4 regions of the Halomonas sp. AOP5-B2-8 genome follow, and region 1 is predicted to be linked to each of the others. Evidence: predicted binding sites of a transcription regulator. Region 1 holds the regulator's gene; each other region holds the start of a gene.
What was found. The regulator LexA, encoded in region 1, represses DNA repair genes until DNA is damaged. The targets are predictions, from matches to a motif close to TACTGTNTANNTANACAGTA.
Positions count from the first base shown of each region.

Region 1 (5,529 bases):
ACTCAAAAGCGTCGGCGCGTAGTGCTGATGGTGTCGCGAGAATCGCACTGCTTAGTAGACCTTCTTTATCGCTGGCAGTCGGGGGAGTTGGATTGCGATATTGTCGGCGTTATTTCCAATCATGACGACTTGCGTTCGCTGACGCAGTGGTACGGAATTCCTTACCACCACGTGCCGGTAGACCCTGACGATAAACAGGCATCATTTGCGAAGGTACAGGCTGAAATCGATAGCGCGCAGGCGGACTGCATCGTACTCGCACGCTATATGCAAATCCTACCGCCCGAACTGTGCGCGCGTTATTCAGGCAAAGTGATCAATATTCACCACAGCTTTTTGCCCTCATTTGCGGGAGCAAAACCTTATCACCAGGCCTACCTGCGGGGCGTTAAGCTGATTGGCGCTACCTGCCATTATGTCACCGAGGAGCTTGATGCAGGCCCCATTATTGAGCAGGATATCCACCGTGTCAGCCACTGCCATACGCCTACTGATTTAGTGCGCTTTGGGCGTGATGTTGAGAAAGCGGTACTGGCACGCGGTTTACGCTGGCACTTAGAAGACCGCGTGTTGATCCATGGCAATAAAACGGTGGTATTTAGCTAAGCGGCTTATCAATAAGGCTACTTTATCGCTATGAGGTGGCCGCTTTTGCGACCACCTCTATTAGGTCTGATGAAGGCATTGATAAATGACGTTATGCCTGGCTTAACCTAACGCCTGGCCATTGCCGCCGCGAATCACGCCAACGCCAACGCCTTCTATATCGAGCGACTGGGAACGTAGATCGATTTCAATCGGCGCAAAGTCGGCGTTCTCTGCGAACAGCGTGACCTGATGGCCTTGGCGCTTAAAGCGTTTAACCGTGACTTCATCATCTAAGCGGGCAACGACTATCTGACCGTCGCGGACACGCTCAGTACGGTGCACGGCCAGCAGGTCACCCTCTAAAATACCGATATCTTTCATGGATAAGCCACGTACGCGCAGCAAGTAATCCGCTTTGGGGGTGAAGTACTCAGCAGGTAGCGGGCAGTAGCGGTCGATATGCTCGGCAGCCAAAATAGGACTGCCGGCGGCAACTTCACCAATGACCGGCAGGCCCGCCTGAGCAGGCTCGATCGTGGCAGACAGCGTACTGACAGATGTGTCCAATACGTCTTGAGGCTCTTGGTTAGGCAAGCGTATACCGCGTGACGTGTTGCGAATGATGCGGATCACACCCTTGCGTTCAAGTGCGCGTAGATGCTCCTCAGCGGCGTTAGGTGAGCGAAAGCCGAGTGCTTTAGCGATCTCAGCGCGCGTCGGAGGGTAGCCAAATTCGCCCATGGTTTTAACAATAAAATCAAATACGTGCTGTTGGCGAGCGGTTAGTGGACGCGACATACCAAGCTCCAGAATTGTGAATAGACAGTCATAAAATGAAGGTAACTTAAACAGTAAGTGTTTAAGTATACAGTATGTGTCTCTGTCCAGTATATGGCCTTGTCAATACCAATATTTACCGCTCTGGGAGCTTCAATGATTTGAAACTAAGCTTTTTCTTATGCAGCTTTTCCTTATAAGTGCCGAGGCATTGTGGTGACAAATCAAGCGTTGAGACTACCCAGGTTATGGCATAGTATTTTGCGATGTTTTAAACACCTGTTTCTCTGGAGAGCATCATGGCTCAATCTGATACGGTGACCCGTATACTTGATACCGCTGAAGTGCTGTTTGCAGAGCGTGGTTTTGCTGAAACCTCGCTGCGCAACATCACTAGCAAGGCGCGCGTCAATCTTGCTGCTGTGAATTATCATTTTGGCTCCAAAAAAGCCTTAATTCAGGCTGTTTTTTCCCGCTATCTGGATCCTTTTACGCTGCGTTTTCACACTGCGCTTGATGAGCTTGAGACTCAGCATGATGGGCAGGTGATACCGCTGGAAACGCTGCTTGAAACTATGGCAACGACGGTTCTTGCGGTGCCCGCTGAGCGTAATAGCTTGAAGGTCTTTATGCGCCTGCTAGGCTTAGCCTACAGTCAGGCTCAAGGGCATTTAAGGCGACATATACAGCAAGAATATGGGGATGTATTTACGCGCTTCACTGAGCTAGTGCGCCAAGCAACCCCTGAACTGCCCGATGCAGAGCGCTTTTGGCGGCTACACTTCATGCTAGGCACTGTTATCTTCACCCTGTCAGGCCTTGATGCCCTGCGTGATATTGCGGAAAAGGATTACCACGAGCAGGTATCGGTGCGGGACTTAATCCGGCGCTTGCGCCCGGTAGTCGTGGCTGCGATGAATGCGCCACTACCCCCAACTTTAGAAGAAGGACACCATGCGAACGCCAAGGTTAGCTGAGCTACCCCCAACCGAGAACATCTGGCTTGAGATAGATACTACCGAGCAGCTGCTGCGCTGTTGGCGGGGGCCTAAAGTGCTGCATGAGTGCGCTATTTCTTCTGGCGTTGCCGGTGTTGGTGAGCATAATGGCAGCGGTAAGACGCCGCATGGCTGGCACTATGTGCGCGCCGCGATTGGCAGTGGCTTGCCCGAGAATGCGGTATTTCGTGGCCGCCGCTGGACTGAGGAAGTATTCTCGCCAGCGTTAGGCGAAGCCTACCCGCAGCGTGATTGGATTTTGACGCGGATTCTGTGGCTTTGTGGGTTAGAAAGAGGCGTGAATCGTGGCGGTCAGGTTGATTCGCAGCGGCGCTATATCTATCTGCACGGTACGCCTACCGATCAGCCGATGGGCGTCGCCGCTTCGCACGGATGCATTCGGCTACGCAACAGCGATTTGCTACATATCTTTGCATTGTCGTTGCCCGGCACCCCCGTTTGGTTGCACGGAGAAAGGCAGTGCTTTGACTAAACGACGCTGAGCTGTATTGGGGGCGGGCTTCAAATGCCCCCATCTTTGACACTGATAAACGATCGTCTAAAATCATTGCCCCTCTTATTGGACTTCTCACGATGACTCAACCTCTAGGCCCGGTCATGCTTGACCTTGAAGGCCAAGCATTAACTCGCGATGAAAAGCACTTGCTGCTTGAACCCACGGTAGGGGGCGTCATTTTATTTGCCCGTAACGTCGAAAGCGCCTACCAGGTGCGCAAGCTCTGTAGTGATATTCGCCGCGTGCGGGGGGATTTATTGATCGCGGTTGATCAGGAGGGCGGGCGCGTTCAGCGCATTAAAGAGGGTTTGACACGCCTTCCTGCCATGGCGCGCATTGGCGAGTGCTATAGCGCTAACGCAGAAGACGGCCTCGCGTTGGCAAAAGATGCTGGTTGGCTGCTGGGTATGGAAATGGCCGCCTGTGGCTTGGACTTAAGCTTTGCCCCGGTGCTTGATGTTGAAAGCGGTATATCAAGCGTGATTGGCGATCGCAGTTTCAGCCATGATCCGCAGCAAGTGGCCGTGCTTGGCGGTGCTTTTGTGCAAGGTCTTCATGAGGCGGGGATGGCCGCTGTCGGTAAGCACTTCCCAGGTCATGGCAGTGTCGCTGCTGACTCTCACGTCGCGCTGCCGGTGGATGATCGGCCGCTTGATGTGATTAAACAGGATGACTTAGTGCCCTTTTATCACCTGGCAGGTCAGCTAGAAGGGATTATGCCCGCCCACGTTATTTACAGCGCGTTTGATTCCCGACCCGCTGGTTTTTCGCCTAGCTGGTTAGGCATGCTGCGTGAGTCGATGGGCTTTAAGGGCTGCGTCTTTTCTGATGATTTAAGCATGGCGGGTGCCCACGAAGCCGGTGAACCCAAGGATCGCGCCCGGGCAGCCTTAGCCGCAGGCTGCGACATGCTGCTGGTATGCAATGACCGCGTCGCGGCACTTGAGGTAATGAACGCCTGCCAAGATATCGACGCTAAGCGTGCCGCCAAGCTTCGTTACAGCCGCGCACGACCAGATTTAGATGCACTCAGCGCGTTAGGGCGCTGGCGTCGCACCCACGCTAAATTAGAAGCGCTGGCCAACCAGTCGAATGCCAGTACTCTTTAAGCGCACTTGCTAACCTATATGACGATTTTTAAACCGCCGCGGAGTTGTTAGATGTCGAAGTTGGATAAAGAAGCGTTGGAGTCACTGGACTCAATGCGTGAGTTAATGGATAACGCCGACTGCTTAATCTCTCAGCAAGAGGTAGAGCGGGCGCTTGATCGTATGGCGGAAGCGATCACCCGAGATTTAGGCGATAAGCTACCTGTTTTTTACTGCGTAATGAATGGTGGTTTGATTACCACCGGCCACCTGCTAACCCGGTTGGGGTTCCCCCTAGAAGTGGATTACCTGCATGCCACCCGTTATCGCAATGAGCTGCGCGGCGGCGAGCTTTTTTGGCGCGTCTCGCCGGAAGTCCCTATGGCCGGACGCCATGTAGTTATTGTCGATGACATTTTAGATGAAGGCGCAACGTTAGCCGGTATCTTGGCCTACTGCCAAGAAGCGAAGGCCGCCAGCGTTACGACGGCTGTACTGGTCGATAAACAGCACAATCGCAAAGCGGTGCCCGGCTTAAAGGCCGACTACTGCAGCTTGGAAGTGGCCGACCGCTATGTGTTTGGTTTTGGAATGGACTATAAAGGCTACTGGCGCAACGCTCCGGGTATTTTTGCACCCAAAGGCATGTGACGATTCGCCATTCAATATTAGCGGGGTGAAAAGCGCCTCGCTAACCCAGTTTCGGCAATCATGCGTGTCGAAATCTCTTCAACTGAGAAGCGTGTCGCATCAATAAAAGGGATATGCATCGTGCGATATAGCGACTCCGCCTGATCTACCTCCTGCAAACATTGATCGATTGAACTATAGCGACTGTTAGGGCGTCTTTCATTGCGAATGGCGGCCAAACGACGTGGATCAATGGTCAGCCCAAACAGTTTTTGTCGATGGGGCGCGAGCGCCTTGGGAAGTTTTAGCATGCCGTCTTCATCCAGATCATCCTCGGTCAGCGGGTAGTTCGCGGCCCGAATGCCAAACTGCAGCGCTAAGTAGAGCGAGGTCGGCGTCTTACCACAGCGTGAAACCCCCACCAGAATGATGTCTGCCTTGTCGTATTGATGGGTTCGTGCGCCATCGTCGTTGTCCAGCGCGAAGTGCACCGAGTGAATGCGGTCCATATACACATCGTCACTACCAATCGAGTGCGTTCGGCCAACGCTATACGATGAGTGGGTGTCCAGCTCTTGTTCTAAAGGCTCTAAAAACGTTGAAAAAATATCCACTTTAAAGCCCGACGCCTGACGAATAACGTTGCGAATTTGTTGATCAACAATGGTGTCAATGATGATAGGTCGCTGGCCGTCACGGCTGGCCGTTGCTTCAATAATCTCTGCCAGCGCCTGTGCTTTTTCTAGCGTATCGATATAGGGCTTTGTCAGCATGTTGATGTCAACATCGCTGAACTGGGCTAGCAGGCTGCGCCCTAAACTTTCCGCCGTAATGCCGGTGCCATCAGAAATAAAAAAAGCCGTGCGCTTCATAATAAAATCCGCCTGTGAGTGATTCCTTTATTGTGGGCTGAGCGGTTTAACAGCACAAC
Region 1 is NZ_JBQSVS010000005.1:310,431-315,959, forward strand. It holds gene purU (formyltetrahydrofolate deformylase) at 1-606, shown strand, start outside; gene lexA (transcriptional repressor LexA) at 709-1,386, opposite strand; gene ACT3RP_RS14105 (TetR/AcrR family transcriptional regulator) at 1,665-2,342, shown strand; gene ACT3RP_RS14110 (L,D-transpeptidase) at 2,320-2,856, shown strand; gene nagZ (beta-N-acetylhexosaminidase) at 2,958-3,989, shown strand; gene ACT3RP_RS14120 (hypoxanthine-guanine phosphoribosyltransferase) at 4,041-4,619, shown strand; gene ppsR (posphoenolpyruvate synthetase regulatory kinase/phosphorylase PpsR) at 4,637-5,470, opposite strand.

Region 2 (5,529 bases), 260 kb from region 1:
AGCTATAGGCTACGGGTCTCGAATTTTGGGGCTCCTCATTATGGCCCGTATACCATTAAGCCCTAACATTCGCCTGTTTATTGATGCCATGTCTAGCTCGGTGCTTATTGCCATCATCACCCCCATCATTGTGCATGGTGACGGAGGAACCCGGTTTGCCGCTTTAATGGCAGGTGCTGTCGCTATTATCTTAAAAAGTCCTTTAGCATCAATTGCCGTTGGCATTATATGTGCGGCAAGCTGGCGCTGGTGGTTTGTAACATAATGAATTGCTAGACGGATTCAGGGCACGGCACAATGCTCGATAATGTCACCAGAAGTGCCGTCAGCCAGATGGCTGAGCAGTATACTCTCAGACCCTGAGCCAGAGCCTTTTGTCCACCACTCTAAATCGTCACTCACATAACGCGCACCGCTGCCAGAAACTGCAATTTGCATACTGTAGCTTCGGCCTTTGTACTGCACTCTCGCCGTGTCTGCTGAGGGGTAGGCGGCGGCTATCGTTTCACCGCTCTCGCACTCATAGCTATGCATAATAGATTCTGGAAGTGTCGCGGCAGATGCTTGAGCATCAACTTGATTTTGGGCTGAATTTGCACAGCCCGAAATGAACAAAATTGAAGTAATCGTTAGCGGAACGAAGATTTTCACATGAGCCTCCCGGTTGTTGAGATGCGGGCTAATCCACACTATATAATACTGTAGCCAGTGCGGGAGTGTTACCGCCCGCCCGCCACATCAATAAATGATCCCGTCACATAAGAAGCTTCCTCCGAAAGCAACCATGCGATGCTATTCGCCACCTCCTCAGCGGTACCGCCACGCTGCATAGGAATCTGCGGTGCTAAACGGTCAACACGACCTGGCTCGCCCCCATCGGCATGCATATCAGTGTAGATAGATCCAGGGCGAACGGCGTTGACACGAATACCCAAGGCGGCAACTTCTAAAGATAAGCCTTTAGTCAGCGTGTCCATGCCTCCTTTCGAGACGGCGTAGTCAACGTACTCAAAGGGCGAGCCTGTTTGTGAGGCACGCGAAGAGACATTGACGATCGCACTGCCTTGCCCAAAGCGTCGGATAGCTTCTCTGCAACACAGAAAACAGCTGTCCACGTTACTACCCATCACCTGTTTGAAGCGTTCAAAGTCAATATCAACAAACCTGGATTGCGTAAACAAAATACCCGCATTGTTAACCAAGTGGGTCACACTGCCAAAGTGAGCCTCTGCCGCATCAAACAAGCGGATGACATCGGCTTCCTTGCTGACATCGGCTTGATAAGCAAAGGCCCTGCCCCCGCCACGTATAATGGAATCAACCACTTCACGTGCTCGCTCTTGGTTAGTAAGATAGTTAACGCACACCGCATAGCCTTTAGCGCCTAGCAGTAATGAGGTCGCTGCCCCAATACCACGGCTTCCTCCTGTCACGATGACTACTTTCGACATAATGCTTCCTCAGTAACGCGTTAACAGTCAGTTCCTGCAAATACCTTAACGTCGTAATAGGGCCTTAGGTAGCGCCTTGTTCACTTTATCACTCGCTCAACAACTGGATGGCTATTGATTTCTTTTCACTCCGCAACTACTGTATATAAAATCACTAAAGGGGTGAAAGCATGGCATCTCTTGGCCAGCCTTTCCAGCCAACTACCTACAAGGGCCGCGGCGCAACGTATGATCCGCACAATCGCTTCGCGCCAACCCAAAGCATTGCAGACGACGACGGCTGGTGGCGCGAGGAAACCTCCACGACCATTGCCACGGAAGTGCGGGAAGAAGTGAGCAAGAGTGCGCTGTCGTGGAATAAATCGCCGGACTTACCCTTTGATCGCTCGTTAAACCCTTATCGTGGCTGCGAGCATGGCTGTGTTTACTGCTATGCACGACCTTCCCATGCCTACTGGGACCTATCGCCTGGGTTAGATTTTGAAACCAAGCTGATTGCCCGCAGCGGTTTGGTTGAGCAATTATCGGAGGAGCTTTGCCACCCCAACTATGTGTGCAGGCCAATTAATCTTTCTGGCAATACAGACTGTTATCAACCCTTAGAAGCTACCCAACAAACCACCCGCCGGTTGTTGGAACTACTATTAGCATGCCGCCACCCCGTCACAATTGTGACTAAAAGCACCTTAGTGCTGCGTGATTTAGAGCTATTGGCCGAGATGGCCGAGCACCGTTTAGTACGTGTTTTTGTCAGTTTAACTAGCCTAGATGCCAACTTAAAACGCACCTTAGAGCCACGTGCGGCGTCGCCCCAGGCACGTTTGAGAGCGATACGTGAACTGAATACGGCGGGCATTCCAGTGGGAACGTTGATTTCGCCGGTGATACCAGGGCTTACTGATCACGAAATCGAAAAACTATTGGAAGCGGCCAGCCGCGCCGGTGCACGCACCGCGGCCTGGATGTTGCTGCGCCTGCCCTATGAAGTCGCACCGCTGTTTGAAGCATGGTTGGAAACACACTACCCAGAGCGGGCCGCTAAAGTCATGAGCCTAATGCGCCAATGCCGGGGCGGGAAGATATACGACGCTCAGTTCGGTAAACGCTTTCGCGGTGAAGGCGTCTTTGCAGATTTGATCGCGCAACGCTTCGCTCGCGCCAGCCGCCAATGGAAGCTGCAGGATCGCACGGAGCAGGGCTTAAACACGCGCGATTTTCGTCCACCACGGGCGCAAGGGGATTTATTCATTTAAGCTAGCTAGCAACGCCAATACGTTTGCTACCAAGGAAGCCCCATGCCCGACCTTAGTAAAACTAAATCAAGCTTTTATAGACGTTTATACGTGGCCCATTTGATCAAACAGGGCATTGCCAGTGTACCTGCCATAATAGAGGCCACCGGCATGCCGCGACGCACTGCTCAGGACACGATAGCATCACTTGCCGAACTGGATATTGAGTGTGTCTTTACTAAAGATGACGGCCAACGCCATAACATTGGCCGTTACCAGATTCGAGATTGGGGCGCGATTGACCCCTGCTGGGTAGCCACGCATGCTGAGCGGCTAAAACAAGTGCTTGGCTATACAGGTTAGCGTAGCAACCTAACTCACTTGAACCTCATAACCCGTGAATTTACGCAGGTTAATCACGCCGCTATCGAGTATCAAATACTGTCCTTTAACCCCCTGTAGCACGCCTTCCACCAGCGGTTGCTTATCAAAGTTATGCGACGCAACTTTTTGTGGGAAAACACTAACCGGGTAGTGAAAATGATGCGCTGGCTGGTTTAACGTGCGAATAGCGTCCACGCCATGAGTATCACGTAGCTGGCTCAAGCCATCAGACAACAGGCTAAGCAAACGGTCACGCTCGGCGCTTAAATCCATTACGTCGATATCACCTTTAAGCATAGCGCGCCAGTTAGTGCGGTCTGAAACCTGCTCTTTGAACAGCATTTCGACGAACCCTGACTGCTGGCGAGTATCCACTTCAAGAATAGGCAGCGCCTGAATCGCGCCTTGGTCTAACCAACGGGTAGGCATCTGTGTTTTGCGCGTGATGCCTACCTTGAGGCCGGAAGAGTTGGCCAAATACACCGTATGAGGCTGAAAACAATGGCGCTCGCCCCATTCGGGCTCGCGACATGTGCCTTGAAAAAAGTGGCAGGTTTCCGGCTTCATAATACAAGTATCGCACTGCGCTAATCGTTTGAAGCACGGATAACAGTGGCCCTGAGCAAAACTTTTTTTCGTGGCTCGACCGCAGTGAGTACATGCAATGGCGCCTGTCCAACGTAGGCTGATCAGCTCACCAATGCGCTCATTAAGCGCAACGCGGTGCTCACCGGCACGTAAATGGTAGACCACTTGGTCATCTTGGTGGCCTGGTACCGCGACCGCCATTTTACTTAAACAGCCTTGCACTGCCGCTTCAATCACGCGTTGCATCCCGAGCCAAGCCAGCCATTTCTGGCGTTACGCCTGCGCCCGTCGCCGCCGCACCGCAGGTGCGCTGCTCTAAATACCCCACCCGATTCTCTTCCGGCACGTTATTTTCAGCCTCAAAACGCATCACGGCTTCCAAGCACAGATCGGTCTGTTCTGGCGTTAGACGGCGGCCATCGGGCCACTTGCGCAGCGACACCGCCTGTTTCAGGCTCTCATAGATCGCCGGGGTCATTTGATTAATCATTTTATCGAAGGTCATTTCGCTCATTGCAGGCCTCTTAACTATTTTTCAAACGGCGGGATGAATAATACCAGCCTGTGACAAGGCCCACGAGTAGCCCGCCCAAATGCGCTTCATTAGCGACATTGCCAAAGCCAACGCTGCCTGCTACCCCTGTCATGGTAAATACCATCCAACCCAGCATAAATACCACTAACATTTGGGGCACAAAAAAGCCGCTTTGGGGTACTCGCCGCGACATTAGCCAAACATGCGCTAACAAGGCATACACCACGCCTGACATACCGCCAAACAGCACGGTACCGGTCATATATTGAGCGATGTTCGCACCGATACCGGCAACAATAAGCAGCAACAGCATGGTACGGCTGCCTTGCAAGGCTTCAACCTGACGACCGAAGTACCATACCCACATCAAGTTAAAGATGAGATGCATCAAGCCAAAATGTAGAAAGGCCGGCGATAGCAATCGCCAAACTTGTCCTGAGGCAAGCATTTGCGACAGGTTACCAAACGACAGCTCACCACCAGAAATGCCAACGGGCACAATAGTTAAGGCAACGATTAGCTGATTGCCCAACACTTCGATCAGGGCAAACACCACCAGGCTAAAAACAATCATCAGCGAGGTAACCGGCACTTGGCGCAGCGATGCAAAAGAATGGGCCATAGAACGCGGGTGCTTAGTCGTTTGTTGAAGCGCTAGAGGTTCACCCTGTTTCCACTGTTCGACAAGCGCGGTGAGTTCACCCTGCTGGCGAGGGTCGGCGATCCATAATAGCTGGCCGTCGGCCTCGTCGGTAATCCGGTGACCAATACGATGGCGCCATAATGCTTGGCGCAGTTCGCTGGTATCCGCGTGATCGGGTAAAAGCATCACTGGATGCATAACATCCCTCTAATCAAAGCGCTCGCGGCATATTGACCGCAGCGGGTAGGTGTTCATTGCAACGATGGTAACTAACGCGCTGGAAAGCCAACAGACAGGCAAAAAAAACCGGCGGTAAGGACCGCCGGAGAATAAAAGCAAGGGATCATTCAAGGGAACACTTACTCTGATAGCCGACAGCAGGGTTAGTTCATCTGATTTGCAAAAATTATGTAAAGATATGTAAATTTTAAAAAAAGGCACTAATCGAAATCTATTTCCCATGGTTTGGGAAGCATCCGCTCCTCTCTAGGCACCTTGACCCAAGCAAAGTGATCGGCACTTAACGTCGCCTCTCCACTCCAGCGGTAAGCTACCAAACGCCCATATTTAACCGCGCTATAGTCTAAACAGGCGATATTGTGGGCAGGCAATGCTGGTATACCCTCGCACCAATAATGCCCAATAAATAACGGAGGCTGCTCAGGACCATAATAACTAAGTTGCCGGCGCTCCTGG
Region 2 is NZ_JBQSVS010000005.1:51,920-57,448, reverse strand. It holds gene ACT3RP_RS12850 (AzlD domain-containing protein) at 1-265, shown strand, start outside; gene ACT3RP_RS12845 (MliC family protein) at 283-651, opposite strand; gene ACT3RP_RS12840 (SDR family oxidoreductase) at 720-1,451, opposite strand; gene ACT3RP_RS12835 (PA0069 family radical SAM protein) at 1,622-2,704, shown strand; gene ACT3RP_RS12830 (winged helix-turn-helix domain-containing protein) at 2,747-3,046, shown strand; gene ACT3RP_RS12825 (DUF2797 domain-containing protein) at 3,056-3,901, opposite strand; gene ACT3RP_RS12820 (YeaC family protein) at 3,885-4,169, opposite strand; gene ACT3RP_RS12815 (rhomboid family intramembrane serine protease) at 4,180-5,031, opposite strand; gene ACT3RP_RS12810 (metallophosphoesterase) at 5,274-5,529, opposite strand, start outside.
Region 2: ACT3RP_RS12835 (PA0069 family radical SAM protein) is a predicted target of LexA. The motif match lies at 1,589-1,608, and genes of this name have one in related genera.

Region 3 (5,529 bases), on a different contig from region 1:
TTCTAATGCCTGAGCCTCAGCTTGAGAAGCGCGTTGAGCCGCCTCTGCTGCTGCTTGCTCGGCCGCCTCTGCAGCGGCTTGTTCAGCAGCCTGCTGCTCCGCGGCGGCTTGCTGCTCGCTTGCAGAAGGCTCATCGGGAGCATCAGGCTCTGTAGGCGCGTCAGCTGGCGCACTCATGGCCGCCTGCTGATCCGTTGCCTGCTGCGCTTGATCGGTAAATGTCTCCGTACTCACTAACGTCGCCTGAACAATCGAAGAGCTATCAGGCTCTGCCGTTCGGCTGGGCAAGCTAACCAAGCTAAACAGCACAATGGCAGCGTGCACGCCTATCGCCAAAACGGTGGGCCATTTATAGCCAACATCTTGGGGGTCGTGAGAAGACTTTCCTGCCATATACGCTTTGCCCTTACCCATCTTGCGGCGGCTCAGAAAGCAGCCCCACGTTGGCAACCCCCGCACCTTGGAGGGTACTCATAAGCACAACAATTTGGCCATAGGCCACATTGCGGTCGCCACGCACCATCACCGGTGTTCCAGGACGCCGTTGCAAAATAGCCACCACGCGCTGGGACATTTCATCGAGCGTTACTGAGGTGGAGTCCTCGCCGAGAGTGATGAAGTAACCACCGTCACTGTCAACCGAAATAATGATCGGATCATTTTCCTGCTCATCAATCGGCTGAGACGAAACCTGAGGCAGCTCAACTTGCACGCCCTGAGTCAACATAGGCGCAGTGATCATGAAAATCACCAGCAGTACCAGCATAACGTCGATAAAGGGGACGACGTTAATTTCCCCCATCGGCTTGCTTTTACCGCTACGATTAAATGGTCCTTGCATAGCCGTCTCCCTTAACTTGCGCTCGGTTTGCTGTCACGACCCTGCAGATTACGGTGCAAGATAGCGTGAAACTCTTCCGCAAAATCTTCATATTTGCCGAGCAGCCGAGAAGCGTCATTAGAGAGACGGTTATAGAAAATAACCGCTGGAATAGCGGCAAACAGGCCCATCGCCGTTGCAATCAGCGCTTCCGCAATCCATGGCGCAACCGTTGACAAGGTTGCCTGCTGGGTCAACGACAGTGCCTGAAATGACCCCATGATACCCCAGACCGTCCCGAACAGACCGATATAAGGGCTTGCAGAAGCAACAGTGGCTAGAAAGACCAAGTGCTGCGTTAAGCGATCCTCTTCCCGTGACCACGCCACGCGCATACTACGCTGTACACCCTCTAACACGGTGCTAGCGTCACTCGTTTTAGGCATTAGCCGGTTGAATTCACGAAACCCAGCTTGGAAAACGTGTTCAGCCCCGTGTCGAGGGTCATCAACTGGAATCTCTCGATAGAGCTCATTCAAGTCGACACCGGACCAAAAAGACTCTTCAAATTGGTTGTATTCTTGCTTGGCACGGCGCAGCGCTATGCTGCGCTGAAAAATCACCACCCAAGAGAGGATTGACGCCACCACAAGTAGCAGCATTACCAGCTGTACGACGGTACTGGCATTCATTATCAGGTGGGGAATGGACATGGTGTTATCGTTCACAGGTGCCCTCATCAATCTATTAGGGTCGGTATTTCCGACGCAGTGAATGGCCTCTTGGTTAAGAGGCCTGTATCAAAATCTTAAGCGCGGGTGGCCAAGCTTTTGGCCGTAAACGCTCTTTACTCAAGCATGCTATCTCGACTGTGGCAGTGCATAGGAGTTCCTCAGCGCGCCAAACTTGCTGCTCGAAGGCCATCCGACAGCGCCCGACGTTAGTTACCCGTGCACTAATTTCCAACGCATCGTCCAAACAGGCAGGCTTTGCATAATCACAGGCCAAGCGGTATACCACTAGCTGTGTACCTTCGTCTAGCAGCGTTTGCTGATTAAGGCCTAGTTCGCGTAACCATTCACTGCGCGCACGCTCCATAAACTTCAGATAATTAACGTAGTAAACAATGCCGCCTGCATCCGTATCTTCCATATAAACACGTAGCGGCAGGCGATAACTAGCGGCGGTAGAGACACTCACGGGCGTCGCTCCCCTTCCATGTCGGACGCCTGTTCGTGAGGAACGCGCTCAAAGTGTAGCCAAGCCTGACGTGTGACGACGCGCCCACGAGGTGTACGCATGATTAAACCTTGCTGAATAAGATAAGGCTCAATCACATCTTCTATGGTGTCTCGCTCCTCGCTAATCGCTGCGGCTAATGAATCAATACCCACCGGGCCGCCATCGAATTTATCGATCATAGCCAGTAAGAGCCGCCGGTCCATATGATCTAGCCCATGATGATCTACATTGAGCATATTGAGTGCTGCGTCTGCGATTGCTACATCAACCACACCGTTGCCCTTCATTTCGGCGTAATCGCGCACACGGCGCAATAGGCGATTCGCTATACGAGGCGTTCCTCGTGAACGACGCGCCACTTCAATAGCTCCTTCGTGGCTGGTTTCTACGCCGAGTAGGCGCGCTGAGCGCGAAACAATTTCGGTAAGCTCTTCCAGATTGTAAAATTCAAGACGCTGAACAATGCCAAACCGATCGCGTAGTGGTGAGGTTAATAATCCTGCACGGGTGGTGGCGCCGACCAACGTGAAACGAGGAAGGTCTAGCTTTATGGAACGCGCAGCGGGGCCTTCACCAATCATGATATCCAGCTGAAAATCTTCCATGGCGGGATATAAGACTTCTTCGACGACGGGAGAAAGGCGGTGAATTTCATCGATAAAAAGCACGTCGCCAGGCTCTAGATTGGTCAGCATAGCGGCTAAGTCGCCGGCACGCTCAAGCACTGGCCCGGAGGTAGACTTCATGCCCACCCCCATCTCAGCGGCGATAATATGAGCCAGCGTGGTTTTACCTAACCCCGGCGGCCCGAACACCAGCGTATGATCTAGGCTCTCTTCACGTAACCGAGCGGCGCCGATGAAGATTTCCAGCTGTTCGCGAACGCGGGGCTGGCCAATATACTCATCCAGCCGCTTGGGGCGAATTGCGTAATCAATGCGCACCTCACCTTGCTCAGGCTCAGCGGCGATCAGCCGATCGTGTTCTAACATAAGTGCTCTTTTTTCAAGTGCATTTTTTAAGTGCGTTTTTTTAATCGTAAATTCAACAACGGTCTATGCTCAGCCTGTACGGCTAGCCATTCATACGTTGCGTCAGCGCGGCTTTAATAAGCGCCTCCGTCGACTGATTAGAGTCTATGTCCGCCAACATTTTTGATGCTTCGGTGAGTTTATACCCCAAACTTACCAATGCGGCCTCCGCATCGGCGAGGTTGTCTCGTGCAGAGCCCCGGCCATTGGTAGCCTCAAGAGGCAGTAATGCATTGCTACCATCTTCCCACTCTGGAAAGCGATCGCGCATTTCGATGATCAGCCGCTCGGCGGTTTTTTTCCCCACGCCTGGCAGCTTGGTTAGCGCCTTACTGTCATCGTCTCGGACACAGCGCATAAAGGCATCTTCGTCCATGCCCGACAAAATCGCTAACGCCAGTTTAGGCCCCACGCCGTTGACCTTTATCAGTGCTCGAAACAGAGCACGCTCATGCTCTCTTCCAAAACCGTATAGCAGGTGAGCGTCGTCACGAATGGTTAGATGTGTGAATAACGAAACGCTTTCCCCGACTGCAGGTAATGCTACCAACGTGTTCATTGACGTTTCTAGCTCGTAACCTACGCCATGAACGTCGATCACGATCCAAGGCGGTTGCTTTGCCAGTAACTGGCCACTCAGACGTCCAATCATAAAGTCGCTCGCGCTCGGGTGAAAACGATAGAGTAAAAACAGCCGTTTACTATAAAGTGACTATGTACAGATGACCAGTAGTAAGACTTTACATATTGTCGATTTAAAGACGCCAGCGCCCTGCAGAGCGGCTGCGACCCCGCGTCACCGTGCCAGTAAGCCCCGGTGCGCTGTAGGCATGGGTTAACGCAATGGCAAGCGCATCGGCGGCATCTGCTTGCGGAGTGGCCGAGAGCTGCAAAATAGCCGTCACCATATGTTGCACTTGAGCTTTATCCGCACCACCCTGGCCCGTCACCGACTGTTTGATTTGTCGTGCGGCATACTCGGCAAGACTTAACCCGTGATTTGCCATACAGACTAATGCGGCTCCTCTTGCTTGGCCCAGTTTAAGTGCTGAATCCGGATTTTTAGCCATAAAAACACGCTCAATAGCTACTTGAGAAGGCTTGTGCAAACCGACGACTTCGCTGAGTCCTGCATAAATTTGTGCCAAGCGTTGCTCTAAAGCGCCGTCAGCGGTGCGGATACAGCCGCTCGCTACGTAGCAAGGCTTGACGCCAATCACATCAATAACGCCGTAACCCGTCACGCGGGAGCCAGGATCAATGCCCAGTATGCGTATGGGTACAGCAGGCTTTCTCTCATCCATAACACCGTTACTCGAGTGGATTAGGCCTAACTATCAGAGCAGCATACAAAAACACCGACGCCGTAGCGTCGGTGCTGGTCAACGGTACAGGCGCTTTATTCTGCGACTGTTTCCGCCTTAACTTTTTGACGTAGGCGGATGTGAAGGTCTTTTAGCTGCTCTGGGCTGACTTCACCCGGCGCATTGGTCATTAAGCAGGCCGCGCTTTGGGTTTTCGGGAAAGCAATCACTTCACGAATAGTCTTAGCACCGACCATCAGCATCACCAAACGGTCCAGACCGAACGCTAAGCCACCATGCGGGGGCGCGCCGTATTGAAGCGCATCCAGCAAGAAGCCGAATTTCTCCTGGGCCTCTTCCTCACCAATGCCAAGAATATCAAATACGGTGCTCTGCATGGCTTGGTCATGAATACGAATAGAGCCGCCACCGAGCTCGGTACCATTAAGCACCATGTCATAAGCCCGAGAAAGCGCTTTAGCTGGATCAGCCTTGAGCTCCTCAGGTGTGCACGAAGGTGCCGTAAACGGATGGTGCAGCGGACTTAAACGACCGCTGTCATCGGCCTCAAACATGGGGAAGTCGACAACCCAAAGCGGCGCCCATTCCTGGGTGTAAAGCTCCAGGTCAGCGCCCAGCTTGACACGCAGCGCGCCAATGGCTTCGTTGACGATACGCGCTTTATCTGCACCGAAGAAAATAATATCGCCATCTTCTGCGCCTACGCGATCAAGCAGCTCTTCAACGATATTTTCCATAAACTTGACGATCGGTGACTGCAGACCCTCAAGCCCTTTAGCGCGCTCGTTGACCTTAATCCATGCCAAGCCCTTAGCACCGTAAATGCCAACAAACTTGGTGTACTCATCAATCTCTTTACGCGAGAGCTTAGCACCGCCGGGCACTTTGAGCGCCGCTACGCGGCCATCATCGGCACTGGCCGGACCAGAAAAGACTTTAAAATCGACCTGCTGCATTAGGTCATCAACGTCAGTCAGTTCAAGCGGGATGCGCAAGTCTGGCTTATCAGAGCCAAAGCGATCCATCGCTTCCTGCCACGTCATCCGCGGGAACTCAGGAAGCTCAGCGCTTAACACTTCTTGGAACAGCTGGCGAATCATGGTTTCAGTAA
Region 3 is NZ_JBQSVS010000003.1:161,051-166,579, forward strand. It holds gene tolA (cell envelope integrity protein TolA) at 1-414, opposite strand, end outside; gene tolR (protein TolR) at 407-841, opposite strand; gene tolQ (protein TolQ) at 853-1,533, opposite strand; gene ybgC (tol-pal system-associated acyl-CoA thioesterase) at 1,607-2,020, opposite strand; gene ruvB (Holliday junction branch migration DNA helicase RuvB) at 2,017-3,054, opposite strand; gene ruvA (Holliday junction branch migration protein RuvA) at 3,137-3,745, opposite strand; gene ruvC (crossover junction endodeoxyribonuclease RuvC) at 3,849-4,397, opposite strand; gene aspS (aspartate--tRNA ligase) at 4,493-5,529, opposite strand, start outside.
Region 3: ruvA (Holliday junction branch migration protein RuvA) is a predicted target of LexA. The motif match lies at 3,806-3,825, and genes of this name have one in related genera.

Region 4 (5,529 bases), on a different contig from region 1:
AGATTACCCGGACTCGGGTACTCCAAGGCTACGCGTGAAACGCCGTGCACCGTCAGTTGAATATCCGGCTCTAGTGGTTCGGTTTGGCCATAGTGCAAGCCTGCCAAGCGCGTAATGCTCGCGACGCCGCGTAGCGCATTCCAGTACAAGAAGCCAATCTCTAGCGCGGTAATGCTGCCTGCTACGGCCATATAGCCGGCCCAGTAGGGAAGCTGCTCGCGAAGACTCAGCGCATTCCAGTTGTCGGTGGCAAATTCCCGCATCCACCATTCTGCTCCGCCAATCAGCGTACCAGAAATCATTCCGGCAACCGCCGCCCAAGTGATAATCCAGCGTCGTGCGCGTTGCAGCGCCTGTGGGTTGGGGGCTGCCATTGCCGGATGGCGGCGAAAGTAGCCTTGTATATAGCGGTTTGCCCACCGTTGCGCTAGGCCAGGGGCTGGAGCGTACTCTTGATCGGGACGAGTGAGAGACATGAAGGCAACGTTATTCGGGCAAAGGATGCCCTAGGGTAGCGGTTACGTCCGTGAAGTACACGCATCGATAGCGCCAGGATGAGTGCCTGCCTGCATTAATTCATCCCAGCGCGTAGTGAAACGAGGAGAGCGATGGGCGCAGCGCAGTTGCCAGGCGGCCGGCGCATTGGTCATGCCAAAACTAATCGTTCCTTGCCCCATTTGCTGATTGATCTGGTCCACCGTTGCCATCAGCAATGGGTGATGATGGTGAGGCGTTGGCCCTAATAATGACAGCTGGTGTCGCTCGGCATCGACTAAGTCGAGGAGCATTACACCCGCTTTCATAAAGTGGTGGTGAGGGCGGTACATTTGCTCCAGCCCCTGGCGAACCGTATCAAGGATAACGCGGGTATCGTCGCTGGGTGAGGGCAGCGCGATTAGCGCTTGCGGGAAGCATTGCGGCTGATCGCGGCGGTGGCGGTTGGTATTAAGAAATACCATTACGGCGCGGGCTAAACTACGCTGCTCGCGCAGTTTTTCAGCGCTACGCTGGGCGTGTCGGCGTAGAGCGTTATGCACCTGCGTAAAGTCGCCTGTCGGTTGGCCAAACGAACGTGATGTCATAATGCGCTGGCGCGGTAGATCCAATGCGTTCATTGTTAAGCATGGCGTGCCGCGTAGCTCAAGCGCCGTGCGCGCGAGCACTACTGAGAAACGCTTACGCAGCTGTTTTTCATCGCTTTCTCTTAATTCCCAGGCGGTCCTCACGCCGCCAATGGCTAAGCGCTCGGCCAGCCGATGCCCGACGCCCCACACGCGGCTTGCCGGTGTGCGTTTGAGCAGCGCCTCTGTCGTGTGATCCTGCCCACCAAGTAGGCAAACGCCTTGGTAGTAAGGGTCTTGCTTGGCAACGTGGTTAGCCAGCTTGGCGAGTGTGTGCGTGGGGGCCAGCCCAACGCACACCGGCAGGCCTAAATGACGCCGAATGCGCTGACGCAGCTTCCGCCCTAGAGCCTCACACTGCTCTGTGGTGAAACCTTCTAAATAGACGAACATTTCATCGATTGAGTAGGGGGCAACGTCCGGGCAGGCATTGCGCAGTAGCTGGGTCAGCCGTGCCGACATATCGCCGTAAAGTTCGTAGTTAGACGACAATAGGTGGATGTCGCCACGCTGACGCAGCTCTTCAAGTTTAAACGCCGGCGTCCCCATGGGAATATCCAGCGCTTTAAGCTCGGCTGAGCGGGCGATAATGCACCCATCGTTATTCGACATAACACCGACAGGCCTGCCTTCAAGCTTAGGTTGAAAGATACGCTCGCAGCTGACATAGAAATTATTGGCATCGACCAAGCCAATCATCTTAAGCCCTCATTTCATCGCAAATATTCATGCACGACGGCGCGCACCACGCCCCATAGCTGGCAGTCGGTGCCTTCAAGCGGCAGGGGCGGGTAGTGCGGATGGGCAGAGCAAAGGTGCGGTGTGCCTTGATAGAGCGCGTAACGTTTAATCAATACTTCGCCGTCAAACATCGCCACCAATATATGTCCTAAGCGAGGTTTTACGCCGCGGTCGACAATCAGTAAATCGCTGTCAAAAATACCCCAGCCCTCCATGCTGTCGCCTGCGGCAGTGATATAAAACGTCTCGGTAGGATTTTTTATCAATCGTGTATTGAGGTCTAGCGTGCGTGGCTCGTAATCCTGCGCAGGCGAAGGAAAACCGCTAAACCCCGCTCGGCCTGTCAGCGTGAGATAAGGCTGCGGCTGCGATATTAACGGCAAGGCGGGGGTAAGTGGAGTGTGCTGACCCGGCATTGTCGACACCCTGGCTGATATGGTGCATGTATGGACATACAGTATTCGGTCTTGGCGACGAAAATGCAAGTCAGCAGGGATGAGGTGGATAGCAACCTAAAGATTCGCGAGCTAAAGCGGTATCTCACAAATACTGCTACCAAGCCTTAAAGATGAATGCTGTGCATTAACAACCTGATGCGGATGCGATGAAAGTCGTGTCAGGCTGCGTTATGATAGCGCCCTCGCTTCTTCCATGATGACTCTTTCTCGTTACGAGGTGCCTGCCGATGTTCAGCCGCGATATGACAATTGCCGGATTTGATGATGTGCTTTTTGATGCCATGCAGAAAGAAGTAGCCCGCCAAGAAGCCCACATCGAGCTGATTGCTTCTGAAAACTACGCCAGCCCCCGCGTACTGGAAGCACAAGGTAGTCAGCTAACCAATAAATACGCCGAAGGCTATCCCGGTAAGCGCTACTACGGTGGCTGTGAATTCGTCGATATTGCTGAAACTCTGGCCATTGATTACGCCAAAGAACTGTTTGGCGCAACCTATGTCAACGTTCAGCCGCATTCTGGCTCCCAGGCCAATAGCGCCGTCTTTTTAGCGCTCGTTAAGCCTGGCGATACCATTCTAGGGATGAGCTTGGATGCAGGCGGCCACCTGACCCACGGTGCCAAGCCAAGCTTTTCGGGCAGGCACTTCAATGCCATTCAGTACGGTTTGAATGAGCAGGGCTTGATCGACTACGATCAAGTGGCCGCGCTTGCTCGCGAGCACAAGCCGAAGATGATCATCGCCGGTTTTTCCGCGTATTCTCAGATCGTTGATTGGGCCAAGTTCCGCGAAATCGCCGATGAAGTGGGCGCTTACCTGTTGGTGGATATGGCCCACGTGGCAGGTCTTGTCGCGGCGGGTGTCTATCCAAGCCCTTTGCCTCATGCCCACGTCGTGACGTCTACCACCCATAAAACGCTACGTGGCCCGCGCAGCGGTGTGATTCTCTCGGCGGAAAACGACGCTGATATTGAGAAAAAGCTGCAGTCAGCGGTATTCCCGGGTGGCCAGGGCGGTCCTTTGATGCACGTGATTGCGGCAAAAGCGATCTGCTTCAAAGAAGCCATGGAGCCTGCGTTCAAAACGTATCAACAGCAGGTGGTCAAAAATGCTCAGGCAATGGCCAGCGTATTCATTGACCGCGGCTACGATATCGTTTCTGGCGGCACCGAAGACCACTTATTTCTGCTGTCGCTGATCAAGCAAGGCGTTACCGGTAAAGACGCGGACGCCGCTTTGGGCCGCGCCCACATTACCGTTAATAAAAATGCCGTACCTAACGACCCGCAAAGCCCGTTTGTAACCTCAGGTTTGCGTATTGGTACGCCTGCGGTGACCACACGCGGTTTCGGTGAGCAAGAGTGCAGCACGTTGGCCGGTTGGATCTGCGACATTCTGGATGTATTAGCCAACGGCGAAGACACCAGCGCTATTGAAGCGCAGGTGTTGGACAAAGTAGCTGGGGTTTGCGCGCGACTGCCTGTTTATAAGTAAACGTCACGTTAGTGCATATGTGAAAAGAGGCCCTGTTAATTCAGGGCCTTTTGCTTAGATACTTATGGTTCTTCTTGGCGGACAATACTCACTTTTTGTTGCTCTTTGGTCCACTTTCCCGCTGCTTTATCGATGTACTGAAAGTGCTCGTTAGTAAAGCTGCCTTGATTGCAGGCATGGCGGTAAGAAACCGTGGGCACCTCTTGTATGTTTAGCAATTGATTGAACACGCCTGGCCCGGTTAGCTCAAATACGTTAGTGAGCTGATTGTCTTTAATATTGTTATTAACCTGATTGATTAATTTTTCGAGATTCGGGTTTTGAGGCTTGCTGGCAATAAAGTAATTACTGAAATCCCCGCGCCGCGTGACGACGTACAGCTCCTCCGTATTCCTGGCTAACGTATCGCTTAACGGCCAAATAGCATGGGCATCGATATCTAAATAAACGCCGCCATATTCTTGTAGCACCAGCAGCCGCCAGAAATCAGCCTGTGCAGCACCTATCTGTAATTTCAAATAGTTTTGAGTGATTTCACTGTCATAGTGATCCGCAATAAATAGGTGCCTTGCTTCCGTCACCATAAAACGATATTCAAAACGTGGGGCCATCAGGCGATTAAATAAATAGTTTAGATAGACAGGCAGCGTCACTTTGTCCGTGAAGTTGGTCTGCCAAATAATCCGCGGGATTGCCACTTTCTTGGCGGAGGGCTGAAGCAACGGTGGCGCATAGGCTGGCAGGGTAAAGCGCTTGTTAGGAAAGGCGGCGTGGAAAGGATAGCAAAGCACTTTGGTGATATTGGCGGTCAGTTTGATGACGCGGCTAGCAATAACAATAATATGTTGCTTAACAGTCTGTCGTTGACGACCCATAGGAAACCTTTACATATTTGACGATTGGGATAGATGGCTTTACCAGCCCCCTTTGCCCTCTAACACGCTGCGAGCGTGCTATTTAGATCAAAGGCCTGAAATCACCAATTACGCTGGCCGTTGGCTAGCGCCTGGTGGGAAAGGGCTCACTCTGCGGTCATTTCTTCGATGAGTATGCTAGCGCGCATTTTGCTTTAATGCATCACTTTAGAAAGGTTTAGCCTACACGCAGCGGACAGGGTATTAGCACCACTGTGCATCAGCCACACAGCCGTTGGAAGACAGCAGCGTGCGCCGATTGTTTTATGCGCCTTTTGGGTGCGCTATCAACGCTGCTTTTTGGTGCTGCCATTGGCTTGAGCGCAATGCCACTACACAAGTGATATGTAACTCACTGCGAAACCAGCATTTATCGTTTTTGGCGCATTATTTGCCTTATAAGCTTGGTAATCCAGACACGACGTCTTAACTGTGCGTTAAGACTGAAACGAGGTAGTGCCATGCTTGAAGCCAATCGTCTCTCGGCGCCAATCTTTTCCATAGATCCTGCTTTGCAGCCTCGCTTAGTCGTCACCGACTTAGATGGCTCGCTATTAGACCACCATAGCTATGACTTCAGTCCCGCTGCGCCGTGGCTTGCCCGATTAAAACAGATGGGAGTGCCGGTAATCCCCGTCACCAGTAAAACCCGTGCCGAGCTAATCCCTTTACGCGAAGCGCTGGGTCTTACCGCAACGCCTTTTATTGCTGAAAATGGCGCGGTCATTGGCCTGCCGCCTGGCTGGTGTCATGCACGTTTAGATCGCCCGGGCAGTGGGCGCGACGGTGTGGTGATCAAGCA
Region 4 is NZ_JBQSVS010000001.1:200,524-206,052, reverse strand. It holds gene ACT3RP_RS00880 (LBF_2804 family protein) at 1-476, opposite strand, end outside; gene ACT3RP_RS00875 (Y-family DNA polymerase) at 519-1,820, opposite strand; gene ACT3RP_RS00870 (LexA family protein) at 1,835-2,278, opposite strand; gene glyA (serine hydroxymethyltransferase) at 2,548-3,813, shown strand; gene ACT3RP_RS00860 (glycosyltransferase family 32 protein) at 3,876-4,688, opposite strand; gene ACT3RP_RS00855 (HAD-IIB family hydrolase) at 5,189-5,529, shown strand, end outside.
Region 4: ACT3RP_RS00870 (LexA family protein) is a predicted target of LexA. The motif match lies at 2,303-2,322, and genes of this name have one in related genera.